DNA from 3 places in the Nodularia sp. LEGE 04288 genome. Region 2 is predicted to be linked to each of the others. Evidence: predicted binding sites of a transcription regulator. Region 2 holds the regulator's gene; each other region holds the start of a gene.

Region 1 (6,490 bases), on a different contig from region 2:
CGCTGCGCTAACCCACCATTATGCTTAATTTTATGGTAGGTTACTTCCTTCATCCCTTATTCCCATGACTCTCACAGGGAGGCGCGGAAATTGATTTATCTAACCAACCAACCGCTTGTTCTAATCTAACTATGGCTTCTTGTGGCTGATTTTGGACGAGATACAAAACAGCTGCGGCGGCTTGTTCACTAGCGCGAGAATTGCGGTTAGACTTGAGGCGATGCCAATCGTTAGGTGAGATACTTAGCCTTTCCATCAGGGCTTGGGCTAGTTCTAGAGTGCTAACTTCATTCAGTTGACTGGTTTTAGGCAGCTGGGTAGGTTGAGACATAATTATCAGTGCTAAGTGCTGGATGGAGAAGCGATAAATCGCGTCTGTACAAGGAAGAGCTAAATCAAGGTTAAAATTTTGAGTATTGACTAGCATTTAATCATAGTTTACTACTTGAAAATGAAGCCGCCTAAACAATCACAACCGTCAGGGGAAAGTCAGGAACCGGATTTTGAACAAGAACTGCAAGATGTGGAAGCAGCACTGTTCAGTTTAAAGGAACGTTACAATCAAGTGCAGAGCGATCGCGAAAAAAAGGCACAATGGCAACAGCAACGCCACGAATTACAACAAAATAAACACCAGACACCACAAATCAAAGCGGAATTACAACAGATTAAACAGAATTTAGAAGCCCTAGAAATTAACTTAGAAAGCCAGTTATTTTCTTGGCGGAGTCTGAAAAAACCTTTCTGGCAAGCCGTCCGCTTTGGTGGTATGGGCGTTATCATAGGCTGGATATTAAAATCCTGTGCTGGCTAATCCCAATCTTGGCAGGATTAAGTTAAATGTTAATATTATTTAATATCTGTCTTATCTAACTTGACAAAATACCATTTATATAATATGTCGAATCGCCGAATTGCCGAAGTATTGCGGAGTGGTGAACCTGATGATTCTCTCGTTATTCAAGGCTGGGTAAGAACGAAACGCGAGTTAAAAGGATTTGCTTTTATCGAAGTCAACGACGGCTCATCACTAGCTAATTTGCAAGCCGTGATTAATCAGGATTTGCCAGACTACGAAGAAATCATCAAAAAACTAAATACAGGTGCGGCTGTAGAAGTCAGTGGGGTACTGGTAGCTTCTCAAGGTAAGGGACAGCGCATTGAACTAAAAGCCGAAGCCGTGAAAGTCTACGGAGAGGCTGATCCCGAAACTTATCCTCTGCAAAAGAAACGCCACTCCTTTGAATTTTTACGCACAATTGGACATTTGCGATCGCGCACTAATTCTTTTGGTGCAGTTTTCCGCGTCAGAAACGCCTGTTCTGCGGCCATTCACGAATTTTTCCAAGAAAGAGGCTTTTTATGGGTACATACACCTGTAATTACAGCTAACGACTGCGAAGGCGCAGGAGAACTATTCAGCGTTACCAGCTTGGATTTAAAAAATATTCCCCGCACAGAAAATCAAGCAGTAGATTACACCCAAGACTTTTTTGGTAAACCCACATACTTAACAGTTAGCGGACAGTTAGAAGCCGAAGTCATGGCCATGGCCTTTTCTAACGTCTACACCTTCGCCCCCACCTTCCGTGCAGAAAATTCTAACACCTCCCGCCACCTCGCCGAATTTTGGATGGTCGAGCCAGAAATGGCATTTTGTGACCTAGATGGGAACATGGATTTAGCCGAAGCATTTCTGAAATACGTGTTTAAATATGTCTTAGAAAAATGCCCAGAAGACATGGAATTTTTCAACCAACGCATTGATAAAACCGTCTTAGAAACAGCCGATAATATTATTAATAATCAATTTGAGCGCTTAACTTATACAGAAGCAGTCAAATTATTAGAAAAAGCCGATGTCAAGTTTGAATATCCAGTCAATTGGGGCTTAGATTTACAATCAGAACATGAACGCTATCTAGCCGAACAACTGTTTAAAAAACCCGTAATTGTCACAGATTATCCCGCCCAAATCAAAGCCTTTTATATGCGTGTCAACGATGATGAAAAAACCGTCCGCGCAATGGATATTCTTGCACCTAAAATAGGCGAAATTATTGGCGGTTCCCAAAGAGAAGAACGCCTAGAAGTTTTAGAACGCCGTATTTTAGCCCAAGGAATGCAACCAGAAGACTTATGGTGGTATATGGATTTACGCCGTTATGGTACTGTTCCCCATGCTGGTTTCGGCTTAGGTTTTGAAAGACTCGTGCAATTTATGACAGGTATGGCGAATATCCGCGATGTCATACCCTTCCCCCGCACACCCCAAAGTGCCGAATTTTAGACATAATTAATAATTAATGGTGGGTTACGGCATAAATATATTGCTTACACTGAAAATTAATCATCTTCACGTGCCTAACCCACCCTACTACATGAATACAAGACCACAAACAACGTAGTGGCGTGGCAAGCTTAAAATAGTGCATTAGGGAAAAGCTGAAAACATTGATTTATCTCAATTTTTTCAAAAATCTATTGCAACATTTTAGCCTTGCCAGTCCAGTAGGGTGGGTTAGCGACAGCGTAACCCACCATTAACCATGTTATGATTTTGAAAAATAATACTTAAAACTTATGCCTGACTACAGAAGATATACTGTTGCAGGAGGAACTTATTTTTTCACACAAGTTACTTATAAACGCGAAAAATGGCTATGCAGCGAAATTGCTAGAACCACCTTGCGGTTAGCTATTAATCATGTGCGTGAAAAATATCCATTTTCTATTGATGCTATGGTTTTATTACCAGATCATCTACATTGTATATGGACTTTACCACAAGAAGACAGCGATTATTCGACAAGATGGCGGCTAATTAAAACATTTGTCACCAAACACTGCGGAAAAAAGCTAGGGCTTGATAGTAAAATTTCAGTTTCACGTCAAAAACAAAAAGAAAGTAATCTCTGGCAGCGTCGGTTCTGGGAACATGAAATAAGGGATGAAATAGACTTTGCGTCTCATTGCGATTACATACATTATAATCCTGTCAAACATGGATTATGTGCAGATCCAAACCAATGGCAGTTTTCTAGTTTTCACCGATTTGTTTCCCAGGGTATTTATGAAGAGAGTTGGGGAGGGTATGAGATATCTAACATACCTCATGATCTTGAATTTGAATAGGTTCTTGGTGGGTTATGCTGTCGCTAACCTACGATTCTTTACAGAATTTGAATAGGTTCTTGGTGGGTTATGCTGTCGCTAACCTACGATTCTTTACAGAGTTTGAATAGGTTCTTGGTGGGTTACGCTATCGCTAACCTACGATTCTTTACAGAGTTTGAATAGGTTCTTGGTGGGTTACGCTATCGCTAACCCACCCTACGGTTATTTGCAGTTGCCCAGAGGGGAGATTTACGTGGGGTGATGTAGTGATAATTTTAGGTGATATCCGGGTTGGAACATCGCAGTTGAGGACTGTATGATGAATTATGAATTATGAAGTTTGAATTAAAAAAATCCAAATTTAGCTTCACAATTCATAATCTATTAGCTTTCAACCTGAAGTCAAAATGCCATAACCAGCTTGAGTTTTGGGCTACTGTGTTTTAACTCAAAACTCTGAACTTCAGAAATAAGCTGAGAGTTTAAGCCATTTGATTTTCAATCGCCCAACGCGCTAATTCGGTGCGGTTGTGGAGGTTGGTTTTACCCAACATATTGGACACATGGCTTTCAACTGTACGCTGACTAACGTTTAATTCTTCAGCAATTTCCCTGTTAGCTAGACCCCTAGCGACAAACTGTACTACTTTCAGTTCGGTTGGGGTTAACTGGACATCAAAGGGAACCTGAATGCGGGAACCGTTTTCTCCTCCTTTGGCTTGGTGTTCTTTCCAACGGGTAGTTTGCTTGAGTGAAGATTCTACTTGTGCTACGAGTTCTTCTGGTTCAAAGGGCTTGACCATATATACGTCAGCCCCTTTATTCAGACCTTTAACTCGGTCTGCACTTTGTCCTTTTGCTGAAAGGAAAAGTACGGGAATCCAGCCGGTGCGTTCATTTTGTCGGACTTGTTCTACAAAAGTGTATCCGTCCATTTCCGGCATCATTACGTCACAGATGATCATATCTGGAATATCTTGTTCAAGAATTTCCAGAGCTTCTCGTCCATTTTCGGCAGTGTTGACTTCATAGCCTCTGAATTCCAGGTAATCCTTCACCAGCAAGATGAGGTTAGGGTCGTCATCAATTAATAGCAGTCTTTTGTGATCTTTCATGCTGGGCTCTTTCATAGCAGTGGCACTTGTCGCGCTTCGGTCCATCAAGGTCTTGAATGGTTATCCTTTATGGTGGATCATTGAGATGTTGTCCTTTTTCCTACTTAACTTGCTTTTGCTTTCTAGAAGTCTCAAAAGTGGTGACCACTTTCTATAAGACTTCCGGCTCATAGGCAAACTTCCGGTAAGGATACGTAGAGCAGTAGTATTTATAATGCGCTATTATATATCGCTTTGAAAGGGGCGGGTGAAAAAACACTGATTAAATCATCATCCTTCCGATTCACGAGGTACGTATTGGCTCAAGATGACCCTAACTTCAAAACAACCCGCGCTTTCAGATGCTTACTGCTTTACCATATCCTGCGGATGTTCAGCCTTGATCAAAGGTTTACAAGCAAGTAGGGGAATTTGCGGCAAAAGATGGGTTAAAAATGCATATTCCTCCACCACCATGATGCCTATCAAGTGTTCTGGGATGATTGGCTCAATAACTTCTGGTTTTGCTGGGCAATACCATGCACCATCTGGGTAGAACACCATTATCGGTCTAGAACAACAAACTCGCAAGCAATTGGCTTTAGTCCTAACGATGCAAATGGGATACTTTCTGGGGGCTGGTCAAGTTTTAAATCTTGAATTAGCCGTTTTTTTGAAGTATTCCCAAGATTCCAGACTAACTTGTTTTGCACAGAAGTTAGCAACTGTCTCGTCAGCACAGATAAAAATGTGTCGCTGAATTTTTGCCAGTCCTAAAGTTTCTACACAATTACTTAAGGCTTTATCTTCCAGAGACTGAGTGATTTTGGGGATTTGACTGCGGCACTGGATCACTGTAATGTTACTCATCGAGCGGCACCCTGATTACAGTTCTATAACAATTTCCCTGCTTTGCAAATAAATTTAGCTATATAAAAATATTCGTAACTTACCGAGCAAAACCCGACAGATCAGAATATTTGAGTATTAATACTTAAGTAATTAGGCGATCGCCTAGTGCGGTAACCCGTACTCAACTAATCATTGCCATCCTATGCTGCTTTTAGGTAGATTAGCACTCAGGAGTTGAGAGTGCTAACTCTAAGAGAAAAGAAAATAAATATTTATGGCAGCTGTAACTTTAAGCGTTTCCACAGTTAAACCTCTAGGCGATCGCGTTTTCGTAAAAGTAAGCGCCCCCGAAGAAAAGACCGCAGGTGGACTGTTTTTACCCGATAATGCCCAGGAAAAACCCCAAGTAGGCGAAGTAGTCGCTCTTGGCCCTGGCAAGCGTAACGATGACGGTACCCGTCAAGAATTAGACATCAAAACCGGCGATAAAGTGTTGTACTCCAAGTACGCTGGCACTGACATCAAGCTCGGCACAGAAGAATACGTACTGCTTTCTGAAAAAGACATCTTAGCAGTCGTCATGTAATGGGGAGTAGGGAGTAGGGAGTAGGGAGTGGGGAAGAAAAACGCCCAACGCCCAATGCCCAATGCCCAACGCCCAATTCCAAATCAAATTGACTTACTCCCTGAATAGAGACAAATATGGCAAAACGCATTATATACAACGAAAACGCCCGTCGCGCTCTGGAACGAGGCATTGACATCTTGGCTGAAGCCGTAGCTGTTACCCTTGGCCCTAAAGGTCGTAACGTAGTCCTAGAAAAGAAATTTGGCGCTCCCCAAATCGTCAATGATGGTGTTACCATCGCCAAAGAAATCGAACTAGAAGACCATATCGAAAACACTGGCGTAGCTTTGATTCGTCAAGCTGCTTCCAAGACCAATGACGCTGCTGGCGATGGTACCACAACTGCCACCGTTTTGGCTCACGCGATGGTCAAAGAAGGCTTACGCAACGTTGCAGCAGGCGCTAATGCAATTTCTTTGAAGCGCGGTATTGATAAAGCTTCCGCCTTCTTGGTAGAGAAAATTGCAGAACACGCTCGTCCAGTAGAAGATTCTAAATCCATTGCCCAAGTTGCTGCGATTTCAGCTGGTAACGACGAAGAAGTCGGTCAGATGATTGCTCAAGCAATGGACAAGGTAGGCAAGGAAGGCGTAATTTCCCTAGAAGAAGGGAAATCTATGACCACCGAGCTAGAAATCACCGAAGGGATGCGCTTTGAAAAAGGCTATATCTCTCCTTATTTCGCTACCGATGCTGAACGCATGGAAACGGTTTTTGATGAACCTTACCTGCTAATCACCGATAAGAAGATTGCTTTAGTACAAGACCTCGTACCAGTTTTAGAGCAAGTAGCTCGCTC
Region 2 (6,490 bases):
CTGTCACCATAAAGGTGATAAGGTTGTTTACAAAAATCTCATGACAGGGAATCCTTCTGGTCAACTCATTACTCAGATTAGTGTAGAGGAACTGGCGCAACGTCTGTCTTCTGGTGATGCAAGTATTCAGTTAGTAGATGTGCGCGAACCTCAAGAACTAGCAGCCGCTAAAATTGAGGGTTTTGTCAACCTCCCCCTCAGCGAGTTTGTGGAATGGGGCGATCAAGTCCCCACCATGTTCAATCCCCAAGCTGAAACCCTTGTATTATGTCACCACGGTATTCGCTCTGCCCAGATGTGCCAGTGGCTCATGGTTCAAGGTTTTACAAATGTTAAAAATATTACGGGTGGCATTGATGCCTATTCTCTATTAGTTGATGATTCAATTCCCCAATATTAGTTGATCATCCCCTGAAAGATGGCATTGCGAAGATGCGGCTAATTTTGACATCGGAGCAATGCTATTCTTAACACAGGATTGTCTCAGTTGAGGATCAAGCAAATCAAACTCGCTACTCTCAGCAGTAGTTGGACTTTACACATTTTGCATATATGAATTTTCTCTAAAAATAAGTATTTAAAAATACAGGTTTTTGCTTCAGAAGCTGCAATAATACTTAATAATACTGACCAATAGTTCCTTAATGGTACAAACCTCCAGATTTATCTGTATAATCAATCGACAATCCAAAATCCAAAATCCAAAATCTAAAATTGTTTGACTTTGCTCGTAAAACTGAAAGTTGACTATTAGTGAGTACAACAAAATTAAATATTTTGCTAAATTAATTAACTATTATTCATATTTATGGCTTTCAAATCCGAAATTTTCCCAGTTTAATTAAAATTTGCCTTCAGCAAAACATACCCTATGCAAGTCCAGTTAACGAATCGACAACAGCATATACTTTGGGCAACAGTACGCCACTATATCGCGACAGCAGAGCCTGTAGGTTCAAAAGCTTTGGTTGATGACTATAACCTGGGTGTAAGTTCAGCCACAATTCGGAATGTGATGGGTGTGTTAGAAAAATCTGGTTTACTTTACCAGCCACACACCTCTGCTGGACGAATACCTTCAGACTCAGGCTATCGCATTTATGTTGACCAGTTAATTACACCTGGTCTGCGAGAGGCGACGCGAACGGATGTTTTAGCCAAAGAGGTAGAACTAGCGCTGCAAAATCGTCTCCACTGGGAAGATTGGAGTTTGGAAGCCGTACTACAAGGTGCAGCGCAAATTTTAGCAACCGTGAGTGGCTGCATTAGCTTGATTACTATGCCGCAAACCACGACAGCAATTTTGCGACATCTGCAATTAGTGCAAATTGAAGCCAACAAAATCATGCTGATTGTGGTCACAGACTCTTATGAAACCCATTCCAAGCTGATGAATTTGTCACCAACCGAGGAAGAAGCCAAACTTGATCCAGAGGGAATAGATCATGAATTGCAGATTGTCTCTAACTTTTTGAATACCCACTTGCGGGGGCGCAGTCTCTTGGAATTAGCCACTCTGGACTGGAGTGAGTTGGATCAAGAGTTTCAACGTTATGGCGACTTCTTGAAAGGTTCAGTTGCAGAATTAACCCGCCGCAATCTCACACCAACTACAACCCAAATTATGGTGCGGGGGGTAGCAGAAGTTTTGCGTCAGCCAGAATTTTCGCAATTACAGCAAGCACAGACAATTATCCACCTGCTGGAAGAAGAACAAGAGCAACTGTGGCGATTAATCTTTGAAGAACCGGAAGGGGAAGAGGTGGGTAAGTCCAGGGTAACCGTTCGCATTGGGACAGAAAACCCCCTAGAACCGATACGCACCTGCACCTTAATTACTTCTACCTATCGCCGAGGTTTGCTACCTGTAGGAAGTGTGGGAGTTTTGGGGCCGACACGCCTGGATTATGAAAGTGCGATCGCAGTTGTCGCGGCTGCGGCTGATTACCTCTCTGAAGCTTTTAGTTAATTTATTTAAATCATGCTCAGAAAAATTGCCTTTAGTCTACTATGGTTGGGATTTCTTACCTATGCTTTTCTCCTGGCTCCTCCCGATCAACCTGATACATTTGAGTTAATTCAAAATCTTTCTCTTGGTAAATGGCAAGGTATTAACCCCCTAGTCATCGCATTATTCAACCTCATGGGTATCTGGCCTGTAATTTACAGTGCCGTCTTGTTTTTTGATGGTAGAGGGCAAAAAATACCAGCTTGGCCATTTGCTACTGCTGCTTTTGCCGTTGGGGCTTTTGCCTTATTGCCTTATTTAGCTTTACGGGAACCAAATCAGGAGTTTTCTGGTGAAAAGAATCTCTGGCTCAAGTTGCTAGATTCTCGGATTACTGGTTTGATTTTGACTATAGCCGCAGTGATTCTAGTCGCATCTGGTTTACAAGGAGATTGGGGAAATTTTGTGCAGCAGTGGCAAACCAGCCGCTTCATCCATGTGATGAGTTTAGACTTCTGCGTACTTTCTCTCTTATTTCCCGCATTATTGGGAGATGATATGGCACGTCGGGGGATGAAAAATCAGCCATTATTCTGGTTAATCACCTTGATTCCCCTATTCGGCCCACTGATTTATTTATCTGTGCGATCTGCTTGCAGCAGCGCTTCGCTATCGCCGCAGGTGGGGCGTAGCCCATCGCCTTTACCTTCAAACCCCCAATAATTATTTAGACATTTTATAAATTTCTGGTAACTGCCACCAAGGAACATGAGGGTATTCGTGATGTTCGTAATGGTAACCAAAATGGTAACAAGTTATGAATGACCACCAAATTGGGCGGCTAATAGTTTGGGAACGATGAGGGTCTTTATAACCTTCTGCCGGCTCACTATGGGGTAAAAAAGTCCCAAAATAAAATAATTGTAAGGAACTTAAAATTGAGGGAATTACCCAAAAATAAGTGAGATTATCCTCTGGAAGATGCCATACATATTTGACGATGTTATAAATAATCATTAATGTAATAATTTGTCGCCAACTCCAGTAACGCTTCATAAAATATAAATACCAAGCAAAGAAGTTTTTATGCTTTCCGTTGTGAAAATCTGGATCTGTTTCACTGGCTGGATTATGGTGATGTAACCAATGCTTTTTTAAAAGTTTTTGATAAGGTAAAAGACCATAAAGAAACAGGCACAATGAGCCGATGAAATGGTTGATTTGGGGATTTTTTGGAAAAACCACCCCATGCATGGCATCATGAGCTGTAATAAATAATCCCGTATATAAAAATGTTTGCCAAAATATGATCGGCAACACCATCCAAAATTTGAATTGGGATATATCAAGATAAAGTAACAAACCCAAGCTGATCGCCCATACACTAATAATGGCGATCGCCATGAAAATTCCCCAGAACTGAGGTTTACTTTTCACTGCTGGTGTGGTAATGATTTTTATTTGAGGTAATGGTGGTTGTTCTAACTGGATCACGCTTTTACTCCGCGTAGCTTTCAGGTGAAAATTCTCAAAATATAGTTATGGAAAAGCACTCAGCATTAGCCAGCAACCAATTTTAGTGGTAAGCGTTCTGCATTAGGTAGTGCCAAGGATTGCCATAATGTGTACAAATATTAAGATAACTTAACTATTATTACACATAATAATCGCCATACCAAAAACTGTCTTCACTTTAAAGAGAATAATTAATCAGGGTGAAGATACTGATTAGTTTAGTATCCGCAACACCTAGTATTTTATCGTGGATATGTTCTCAACAGCCCCAACCGACAACTGAGCCGGACAGATTAGGAAACGAACTTGATGACTTCCCGCACTACACTGTAGCCGTTGGCATCCCAAAGTAGGTAAGCGAAAAAACCGATCATCGCCAAGCGTCCATTCCAAAGTTCAGATTGAGGCGTAAACCCAAATTTCAAGGCGTTACGGTCTTTGTCATTGTAAGCGGTTTCAGTGGCATCACTAGGATAAAGTCCCATAATCAATTTTCCTGAAAGTATAAAATCACCTTTTTCATAGTATTTACTTGCTCAGTTAGTGCTATCTGTCTTTAGTACCAAAGTGTCAGCAAGTCTAAAGGAGGAATTATTCAAGTTTGTGAGGAATACTCTTGAAAATTGAAAATGCCAGAATTCCGGTATTTTAAAGATACCAGGAACTCCTTTGGCACAAATTATTGAGCAATGCCATAACACTGGCAATCAGAGTAAAAAAATCTCAGAAGTCATAAAAAATCTAACGAAAGTTAGAAGGTTTCGTGAGTGTTGTTATCCAAACTAATAGATATACGGTAATTTGTTTAAACTTTAGAGAATGGCTCCTACAGTATTAATTACAGGTGCGTCTCAAGGCATCGGCAAAGCAACGGCTCTGTTATTTTCCCGCAAAGGTTATAATCTCGTACTTACAGCGCGTCAAGCTGACACATTGGCAGCCACAGCCCAAGAGGTGCAAAACCTTGGTCATCCCGCACCATTAACGATTACTTGCGATGTCAAAGATCCATCTCAGGTAGATAGATTAGTGCAGAACGCATTGGAAAATTATGGTGATATCGATGTTCTGGTAAATAATGCAGGTATCTTTGCATCAGGGCCAGTAGAACAATTTTCTCTCAAAGATTGGCATCAAGTTATAGACACTAATCTTTGGGGATATATTCATACCATCCATGCCCTTCTGCCTCATTTTCTGCAACGGGGAAGGGGAACCATAGTTAATATCAGTTCTATCGGGGGTAAAGTACCTACGGCTTACATGGTTCCTTACTGTACGAGTAAATTTGCGGTGACCGGGTTAACAGAAACACTGCAAGCAGAGTTACAGCCAAAAGGTATTCAAGTTTGTGGGATTTATCCGAATTTAATCAAGAGTAATTTTATGGAACGGGCAGTTTTTCGAGGTGAGGATGAACAAGAAATCCAAACTCGACGCGAACAGCTTGATAATGTGCTGAAAACTCCTGTAGTTGAGAAGCCAGAAGATGTAGCCAATGCTATTTGGGATGCAGTCCAGCATCAAAAATCAGATGTCATGGTTGGTTCTGCTAATGTGTCTCAGGGTTTATATCGTTTATTTCCTGGTTTAATGAAGTGGGTTTCTCGGCAAACTTTGAAAAATCAAGATAGTTAACCAATACCGTTGCAAATTTATGAGGGTTCAACGGCTGTAAAAACAAACGGGATGAATACGATTTAAGGAATTAATTTATGAAAAATGAAAATTTATACTCTATGTTCCTCCTTGACTTAACTTTAGTGGAGCAAGAACTTTTATCTGGTGGACAAAACTCAGATGATGAGGATGATGATTTCGATAAATTCAAAGATAAGGACAAACAGAAGGATAAAAATATTACAAATTTCTTGATTGCTCAAAAGGATATCAGTGGGTCGGTGGAAATAAACTTAAATATAAGTATGTAAGCAAAAGTAAGGATAATCAAACATTGCGATCGCCATCCTTAAATACCTGCCAATTATCGAAAGCATCAAAAATGCTGGCAATACCTGATCATCAGCCGCAGCTTTTCCACAAGCTCATTGACTAGTCGGCTGATTTTCCCATGTTTATGCTAAAGAATACAGAAAAAATAATTACAATCTATGATATCTGCGATCGCTCCTCATAGCTTTTCCCTCAAGAATGTTGGATTATGGGCAGTAGGCTAAGTTGCATTGGAACAAGTATTTTCTAGTAGTCTGTATAATAATGTAGTCATTTACCAATAGTTTAAATATTTAGGCTTAAGTATATACCAGTAGTTTGTTCATGTTTCAATATGTGGCTTTACATATTTTTGTATTGCCCCATATTCAATTGCTAGGCACTCTTCCCTACTAAAGATTTATGGGGGTGGAATAGCTCTATGTCAATTAATGCGGAATTTACTTAAAATCCTCTATAGGATGTATTTATTTTTTCAAGAGTAATCATGAAAAATTTACCATTTAAACTCTTGTCATTACAGTTAAATGTGCTTATAATTGCAATTGACATAGATTTGCTAAGTAGATAGGCACAAATAAACATAAGTATATAACAAAATGTAAATCTTCCAAAACCCTTGCGATTGCTTCACTCCGCTTTACTCCGTATGGCTAACGCCACGCTCCGCGAACGCAATGACATAGTTATAAATTTTTCCGCCAACCTACTTACATCAAAATAAAGAAAAATTAAATATTGGAGGTACAGAAGCATATCGCTTATCGTTTTAACTGATAAAAATATAGATTCGCTTATCTCTTTATTCAAATAAAAAAAAAGTTATATCAGTTAATACTTTTATGAATCCTGATAATTGAAAAGCATTAGCAAAAATTTATGAAGTTCACAATTCTTTTGTATTAGTGCGAATAAATTAATACTTGCTCAAAATTTAATTAATATACAAATTATAGGTTTATGGTTATTTAAGTTTTAACAAAATATTTGAAATTATCATCAAACAGCAAATCGTAATTAAGTAATAAATGTAATAAAATGGATAATTATTTTTATGAGTGAACCTATTTCTTT
Region 3 (6,490 bases), on a different contig from region 2:
ATCCGGAGAAATTCCCCCAGATGCGATCGCCCCCACTCTCTGACGTACAGCACTCATGGCTTCACCGTAAAGTGTTTCTGCTGATTGTGGGAGGTTTTTCCGTGCTGTGTCCACTAGCAGAAACGATTTTTCCCAAATTGGGGTAGCGATCGCACCTGGTTCTATAATTGAAACTGAAATTCCCCAAGGTCGCAACTCCATACGCATCACATCGGTTAGTGCTTCCAGGGCAAATTTTGAAGCATTGTAAGCTCCCAGAAACGGCGCAGCACTTCTACCACTAATGGAACCCATATTCACAATTCTACCTTTACCCAGGCGTAATAAATCCAGAAATCCTTGTGTAACAGCTAATTGTCCCGTGACATTAACTTCCATCTGCTGTCGAAATTCAGCAATTGGTAATAATTCTAATGGGCTAGGAACGGCAATACCCGCATTATTTACTAAACCTAAAATTCCCCGATCACCAACGATATTTGTGACTGTTTCAACTGCACATTTAATCGATTCCGCCTCAGTCACATCTAAAAAGATTGGTCTCAATTTTAGTGATGCTTGTTCTTGAAGTCTTTGAGCATCTTCATCTTTACGCACACCAGCAAACACAAAATAGCCCAACTCGTCTAAGAGTAAAGCACAGGCCGCACCAATTCCTGTTGATGCTCCTGTGATCACAACTGTGTTTTTATTTCCTGGAAGCATGACTTTCCTCAGCACTATTAATCTGTCAGAGTTGATATCAGACCCTGATGACATTTGAGATTTCAAAGTTCCGGAATCCCGATATCTTGAACCGCGATCCTCTTGGCTCGCGCCTGATTTCAAAATGTCATAAATACCTTAAATATAAAGTCCCTAGCTGAGAACAAATGTAGTCAAGCTATCTTTTGCGGAACTCTGAAAGTGCTTTAAGTTCTAATTATAAATTAAATTTGATGTCAGATTATTTAATTAATCTTAACGTTCAATTGCAGAAAATTTATTTTTTTCATATCTAGAGACGCAAAGTTTCGCGCCTCTACACTTAATATTTCTTAAATGAAATTTTTAAGATGTTGCACCAATTGTTCTGCTTGCATCACACCCTCAATTTTCTCTACTGGCTGACCCTGCTTAAATAGTACCAATGTGGGTAAGGCATTAATTTGGTACTGAGTTGCTAGCCCCGCATACTTTTCAGTGTCAATTTTGACAATACGCAAACTATTTTGGAGTTGGGCATTAACTTGTTCTAAAATTGGCACCATCATCTGACAAGGGCCACACCAATCAGCATAGAAATCTACTAACACTGGGACATCAGAACCAGATAACATCTCTTCAAAACTGTTGAATTCTTTTTTTGTAGCCATGTGACACACACCAAATTTTTATTGATTGCTTTCAATGGTAATGTGTACCTCAAAGAATCGGTATATGATCATTTTGTTTTTATTGTTGCTTAATTTCCCACTGTTCCCAAAGGTATAGATGTCTGATTCAGGAAGCATCTAAATCTAAAATCCTTTAAATATAGGCACAAATCACCATAAGATCATTAGCGCGGTTATTTAAAAAGCAACAGGATTAATTTATGGGAATCTTACAGGAACAAGTCGCAATTATTACAGGTGCTTCACGGGGAATTGGCCGGGCGATCGCATTAGAATTAGCGACACAGGGCGCGACTGTCGTAGTTAATTATGCTAGTTCTAGCGGTGCTGCTGACACTGTAGTTGCAGAAATTAATGCCGCCGGCGGTCAGGCGATCGCCCTCCAAGCAGACGTATCCAAAGCCGAGCAAGTAGATACACTAATTAGCACCGTCATGGATAAATTCAAGCGCATTGATATCTTCGTCAATAACGCCGGAATTACCCGCGACACCTTACTATTACGCATGAAGCCAGAAGATTGGCAAGCCGTGATTGACCTCAATTTAACTGGTGTATTCTTATGTACACGCGCAGTCAGTAAAATAATGCTCAAACAACGTTCTGGAAGGATTATAAATATCGCCTCCGTCGCCGGACAAATGGGAAATCCAGGTCAAGCCAACTACAGCGCCGCCAAAGCCGGAGTCATTGGTTTTACTAAAACCGTCGCCAAAGAACTAGCCTCGCGTGGGATTACAGTCAACGCCGTCGCCCCTGGTTTCATCGCCACAGACATGACCAGCAACCTCAGCAACACCGAAGATATTTTGAAATATATCCCCCTCGGTCGCTACGGTCAACCAGAAGAAATAGCCGGCATGGTGCGCTTCCTAGCAGCCGATCCTGCTGCGGCTTATATTACCGGACAAGTCTTTAACGTTGATGGTGGCATGGTCATGGCATAATCAGTAAACAGTTATCAAGCTTATTCATTTAAAGATCCCCGACTTCTTCAATTCGTCGGGGATCTGAAGCGCCATGCTGAATAATTCAGATATTTGCACCACAAAATATTGTAGGGGTGCAAATTGTTTTCCCCTACATTGTGGTTTATTTAAGTAAAATTGCTACCCTGTTAAGTCTTTAACCAGACATGAAATAACTCAAGATGGTTGGCTATTTTTTCGCCAGACAGTAAAGCCCAACAGAAAAACAATACTAATGGCGGTAGAAATTATCACCACAAAATTCATGCCTTGTATTCTCATGGCCAGCAAATTAAAAACGAGAGTGATTGACCACAGAGTTAACGCCGCACGGGGCTGGGAAAATCCCAAAGCCAATAAACGGTGGTGTAGGTGGTCTTTACCTGGGGTACTGAGAGGGTTTTTTCCTGCCAATAACCTGCGGATAAACACTTGTGTAGTATCCAGTACAGGCAACAGCACAAATAACACTGTCGGTCCCAGGGCGAAAATGGTACTTTCTTGCAGATTACCTAAAATACTGGTTGCAGCCAGCACATAACCAAAAAAGTATGCACCCGCATCACCCATGATAATTTTTGAAGGGTGGAAGTTATGACGCAAAAAGCCCAAGGCTCCACCCCCTAAAGCTGCTAGCACTAAAATAGCGGCGGCGCGATTGGGAAATTGGGCTGCAACCCCTAATAAACTCATAGCGGTGATAAAACTAACTCCCCCCGCTAATCCATCCATACCATCCATCAAATTGATCGCGTTAGTGATTCCAACTACCCAAAGTACCGTCACCGAAATAGAAAGCAGCGAGTCAATGGGTGTACTGAAACCAACCTCAATACTGATGCCGTTCGCATACAGCAACAATGCCGTAACAATCTGCGCCCACAAGCGCACAGAGGGCGGTAACCCGAACTGATCATCAATAAAACCGACAAGCACTAGGATTGAACCTCCTAGTAGAATAGTTAGCACTTGAGCCAATACGTTTTGCAGGGCAATAGGTCGTAACAGGGTAGCTAGTACCATTGCGGCAATTACTCCCGCATAAATAGCCAAACCCCCGGCATTGGGCAAGGGCTGCTGGTTGAGTCGTCGAGCGTTTGGTTGGTCAGCCCAACCTACCCGCAGGGCAAATTGGCGGACTGTGGGAATCAAACGCCACGTTACCAGCCAAGCCAAAAGAAATGTAAATAATACTGCCAACCAGCCGGAGCCGCGAGGGTCGGCAATGCCGAGGGACTCAAGAAAGTTGTATAAATTCATCCCCCAATTCAAGCATTACTGCCAGTATCCTATATGAGTATCAACTGTAATATTAATCAATTTTTTTTATTTGCATTTATAATCTGAACTGCTTGGGTGATTAGCACTCTGCCTTTGTGAGTGCTAAATTGTCTAAGGGAACCGCTAGAGAGATTAAACATGGCAAAAATTATTTCCTTTGATGAAGATTCACGGCGGGCGCTAGAACGGGGAGTCAACGCCCTGGCTGATGCAGTGAAAATTACCTTGGGGCCAAAAGGCCGCAACGTCCTGTTAGAAAAAAAATATGGCGCACCTCAAATCGTCAATGATGGGATCACTGTCGCCCAAGAAGTTGAATTAGAAGACCCTTTAGAAAACACTGGTGCGAGACTGATTCAGGAAGTGGCATCCAGAACTAAGGATATCGCTGGTGATGGCACTACGACAGCCACAGTCTTAGCACAGGCGATTATTAGAGAAGGTTTGAAGAACGTCGCAGCTGGTACTAACCCCATCAGCTTGAAGCGGGGAATCGACAAAACCATTGAAGCCCTGGTGAAAGAAATTGCCCAAATGGCCAAGCCAGTAGAAGGCAGTGCGATCGCTCAAGTTGCCACTGTTTCCTCTGGTAATGATGAAGAAGTCGGCGCGATGATTGCCGAGGCTATGCAAAGAGTCACCAAAGACGGTGTAATCACTGTTGAAGAATCCAAATCTCTGACCACAGAACTGGAAGTTGTGGAAGGGATGCAGATTGACCGGGGTTATGTATCTCCCTACTTCATCACCAACAACGACAGGCAGCTCGTAGAATTTGAAAACCCTCGTATCCTGATTACCGACAAAAAAATCAGCAGCATTCAGGATTTAGTTCCTGTGTTGGAAAAAGTTGCCCGTCTGGGTCAACCCTTGCTGATTATTGCTGAAGACGTAGAAGGCGACGCTTTGGCAACTTTGGTAGTCAACAAAGCCCGCGGTGTCCTAGCTGTGGCTGCGATTAAAGCTCCGGGATTTGGCGATCGCCGTAAAGCGTTGTTACAAGACATTGCTATTCTCACCGATGGACAGATGATTTCTGAAGAAATCGGTTTAAGCCTAGACACCGCTACTTTGGAAATGCTGGGAACAGCCCGCAAAATCACCATTGACAAAGAAAGCACCACAATCGTCGCGGCTGGTGACACCAAACCAGAAGTCCAAACACGGGTTGCTCAAATTCGTCAGCAATTAGCAGAAACTGATTCTGACTACGATAAAGAAAAACTCCAAGAACGCATTGCCAAGCTAGCTGGTGGTGTTGCAGTCATTAAAGTGGGTGCAGCCACAGAAACCGAACTCAAAGACCGCAAACTGCGGATTGAAGACGCGCTCAACGCCACTAAAGCAGCCGTGGAAGAAGGCATAGTTCCCGGTGGTGGCACAACCCTAATTAACTTGATTAGCAAAATAGACGCAATCAAAGCCAGCCTGAGCGAAGAAGAAAGAATTGGCGCAGATATTATCAAACGAGCCTTGGAAGCTCCCTTACGTCAAATAGCAGATAATGCTGGTGACGAAGGTTCTGTGATTGTCTCTCAAGTCAAAGAAAGCGGTGGCAATATCGGTTACAACGCCGCTACTGGAAAATTTGAGGATTTGATTGCTGCTGGCATCATCGATCCTGCTAAAGTCGTGCGTTCAGCTTTGCAAAATGCCGGTTCCATTGCTGGTATGGTGATTACCACCGAAGCCATCGTGGTCGAAAAACCAGAGAAAAAATCTGCGGCTCCAGCCCCTGATATGGGCGGCATGGGCGGCATGGGCGGCATGGGCGGTATGGGCGGTATGGGCGGCATGGGCGGCATGGGTATGTTCTAAACTCTGTAGCCTCATGTAAATATTTTTCAGCAGTTTGTCTGGTTACGGCAAACTGTTTTTTTATACCCTTGCTGATTCAAATACAATCAAGTGATATGATAACCGCTTACATACTGATGTAATATTTGACAAAACCTTAAAAGTCAAAAGTTCCAAATTGAAAGTTTTTGATCATAAACTAATGACTATTAAGTATTAGGAAAAAATGCATGGTAAGAAAATTTCGCCGTATACCCAAAGCAGTGAAAAAGTTCTACGACAAGGAATTTTATCACAAACCAGGAACTCTGCCAGGGACGATCATCATTGACGAAAATGCTGAAGATACCACAATTATTTTGTTTGATTATAATCAAACAAACTTCATTCGCAAACAAATACAAATTCCTGAAGAATGTGCGACTTATCTAGATCAAGAATCTGTCTCTTGGGTGGATGTACAGGGATTAGGTAATCCAGACACATTACAACGATTGGGTAAAGTTTTTGATTTACATCCTCTAGTTTTAGAAGATGTAGTCAATATGGGAGAACGTCCCAAAATTGAAGATTATGAAGACCAATTACTCATAATCGCCCAGATGGTAGTTCCAATGGAAAACAACTGTGGTTTTTACAGCGAGCAAGTGAGTTTTGTTTTGGGAAAAAATTATTTGCTCACAGTGCAGGAAGAACCAGAGCATGATTGCTTTGAAGAAGTGAGGTTACGAATTTCTAGAGGTAAAGGGATCATTCGCAAACAAGGAGCCGATTATTTAGCTTATGCCCTGTTTGATGCCATTATTGATGGCTTTTTTCCAGTACTGGAAATGTACGGGGAGCGAATGGAAGAGTTAGAGGAGGAAGTCATCCTCAATCCTACCCGAAAAACACTACAACAAATATATGAAGTTAGGCGAGAACTACTGCAACTACGTCGTGCTATCTGGCCTCAGAGAAATGCAACTAGTTCTTTAATTCGAGATGGCAGTGAACTCATAGGAGCGGAAGTGCAAATCTATCTGCGAGATTGTTACGACCATGCCGTGCAAGTCATGGATATGGTGG

The links. Region 2 encodes HrcA, which represses chaperone genes, less so after heat shock. Its sites were predicted from a motif close to TTAGCACTCNNGANTCNNGAGTGCTAA; they were not measured.
Region 1: groES (co-chaperone GroES) is a predicted target of HrcA. The motif match lies at 5,284-5,310, and genes of this name have one in related genera.
Region 3: groL (chaperonin GroEL) is a predicted target of HrcA. The motif match lies at 3,705-3,731, and genes of this name have one in related genera.

The regions. Positions count from the first base shown of each region.
Region 1 covers NZ_CAWQOY010000055.1:47,300-53,789, reverse strand. Annotated here, with positions in the region: gene AACX33_RS04525 (DUF6439 family protein) at 50-331, opposite strand; gene AACX33_RS04520 (hypothetical protein) at 452-814, shown strand; gene asnS (asparagine--tRNA ligase) at 899-2,290, shown strand; gene AACX33_RS04510 (REP-associated tyrosine transposase) at 2,584-3,135, shown strand; gene AACX33_RS04505 (response regulator transcription factor) at 3,600-4,277, opposite strand; gene AACX33_RS04500 (hypothetical protein) at 4,578-4,775, opposite strand; gene AACX33_RS04495 (hypothetical protein) at 4,854-5,081, opposite strand; gene groES (co-chaperone GroES) at 5,338-5,649, shown strand; gene groL (chaperonin GroEL) at 5,766-6,490, shown strand, end outside.
Region 2 covers NZ_CAWQOY010000124.1:6,301-12,790, forward strand. Annotated here, with positions in the region: gene AACX33_RS16050 (rhodanese-like domain-containing protein) at 41-400, shown strand; gene hrcA (heat-inducible transcriptional repressor HrcA) at 872-1,969, shown strand; gene AACX33_RS16060 (DUF2834 domain-containing protein) at 1,982-2,671, shown strand; gene crtW (beta-carotene ketolase CrtW) at 2,672-3,442, opposite strand; gene AACX33_RS16070 (chlorophyll a/b-binding protein) at 3,757-3,948, opposite strand; gene AACX33_RS16075 (SDR family NAD(P)-dependent oxidoreductase) at 4,283-5,101, shown strand; gene AACX33_RS16080 (hypothetical protein) at 5,179-5,394, shown strand; gene AACX33_RS16085 (DUF4760 domain-containing protein) at 6,471-6,490, shown strand, end outside.
Region 3 covers NZ_CAWQOY010000171.1:81,499-87,988, forward strand. Annotated here, with positions in the region: gene AACX33_RS25020 (SDR family oxidoreductase) at 1-759, opposite strand, end outside; gene trxA (thioredoxin) at 1,038-1,355, opposite strand; gene fabG (3-oxoacyl-[acyl-carrier-protein] reductase) at 1,577-2,323, shown strand; gene AACX33_RS25035 (MraY family glycosyltransferase) at 2,522-3,604, opposite strand; gene groL (chaperonin GroEL) at 3,764-5,443, shown strand; gene corA (magnesium/cobalt transporter CorA) at 5,653-6,490, shown strand, end outside.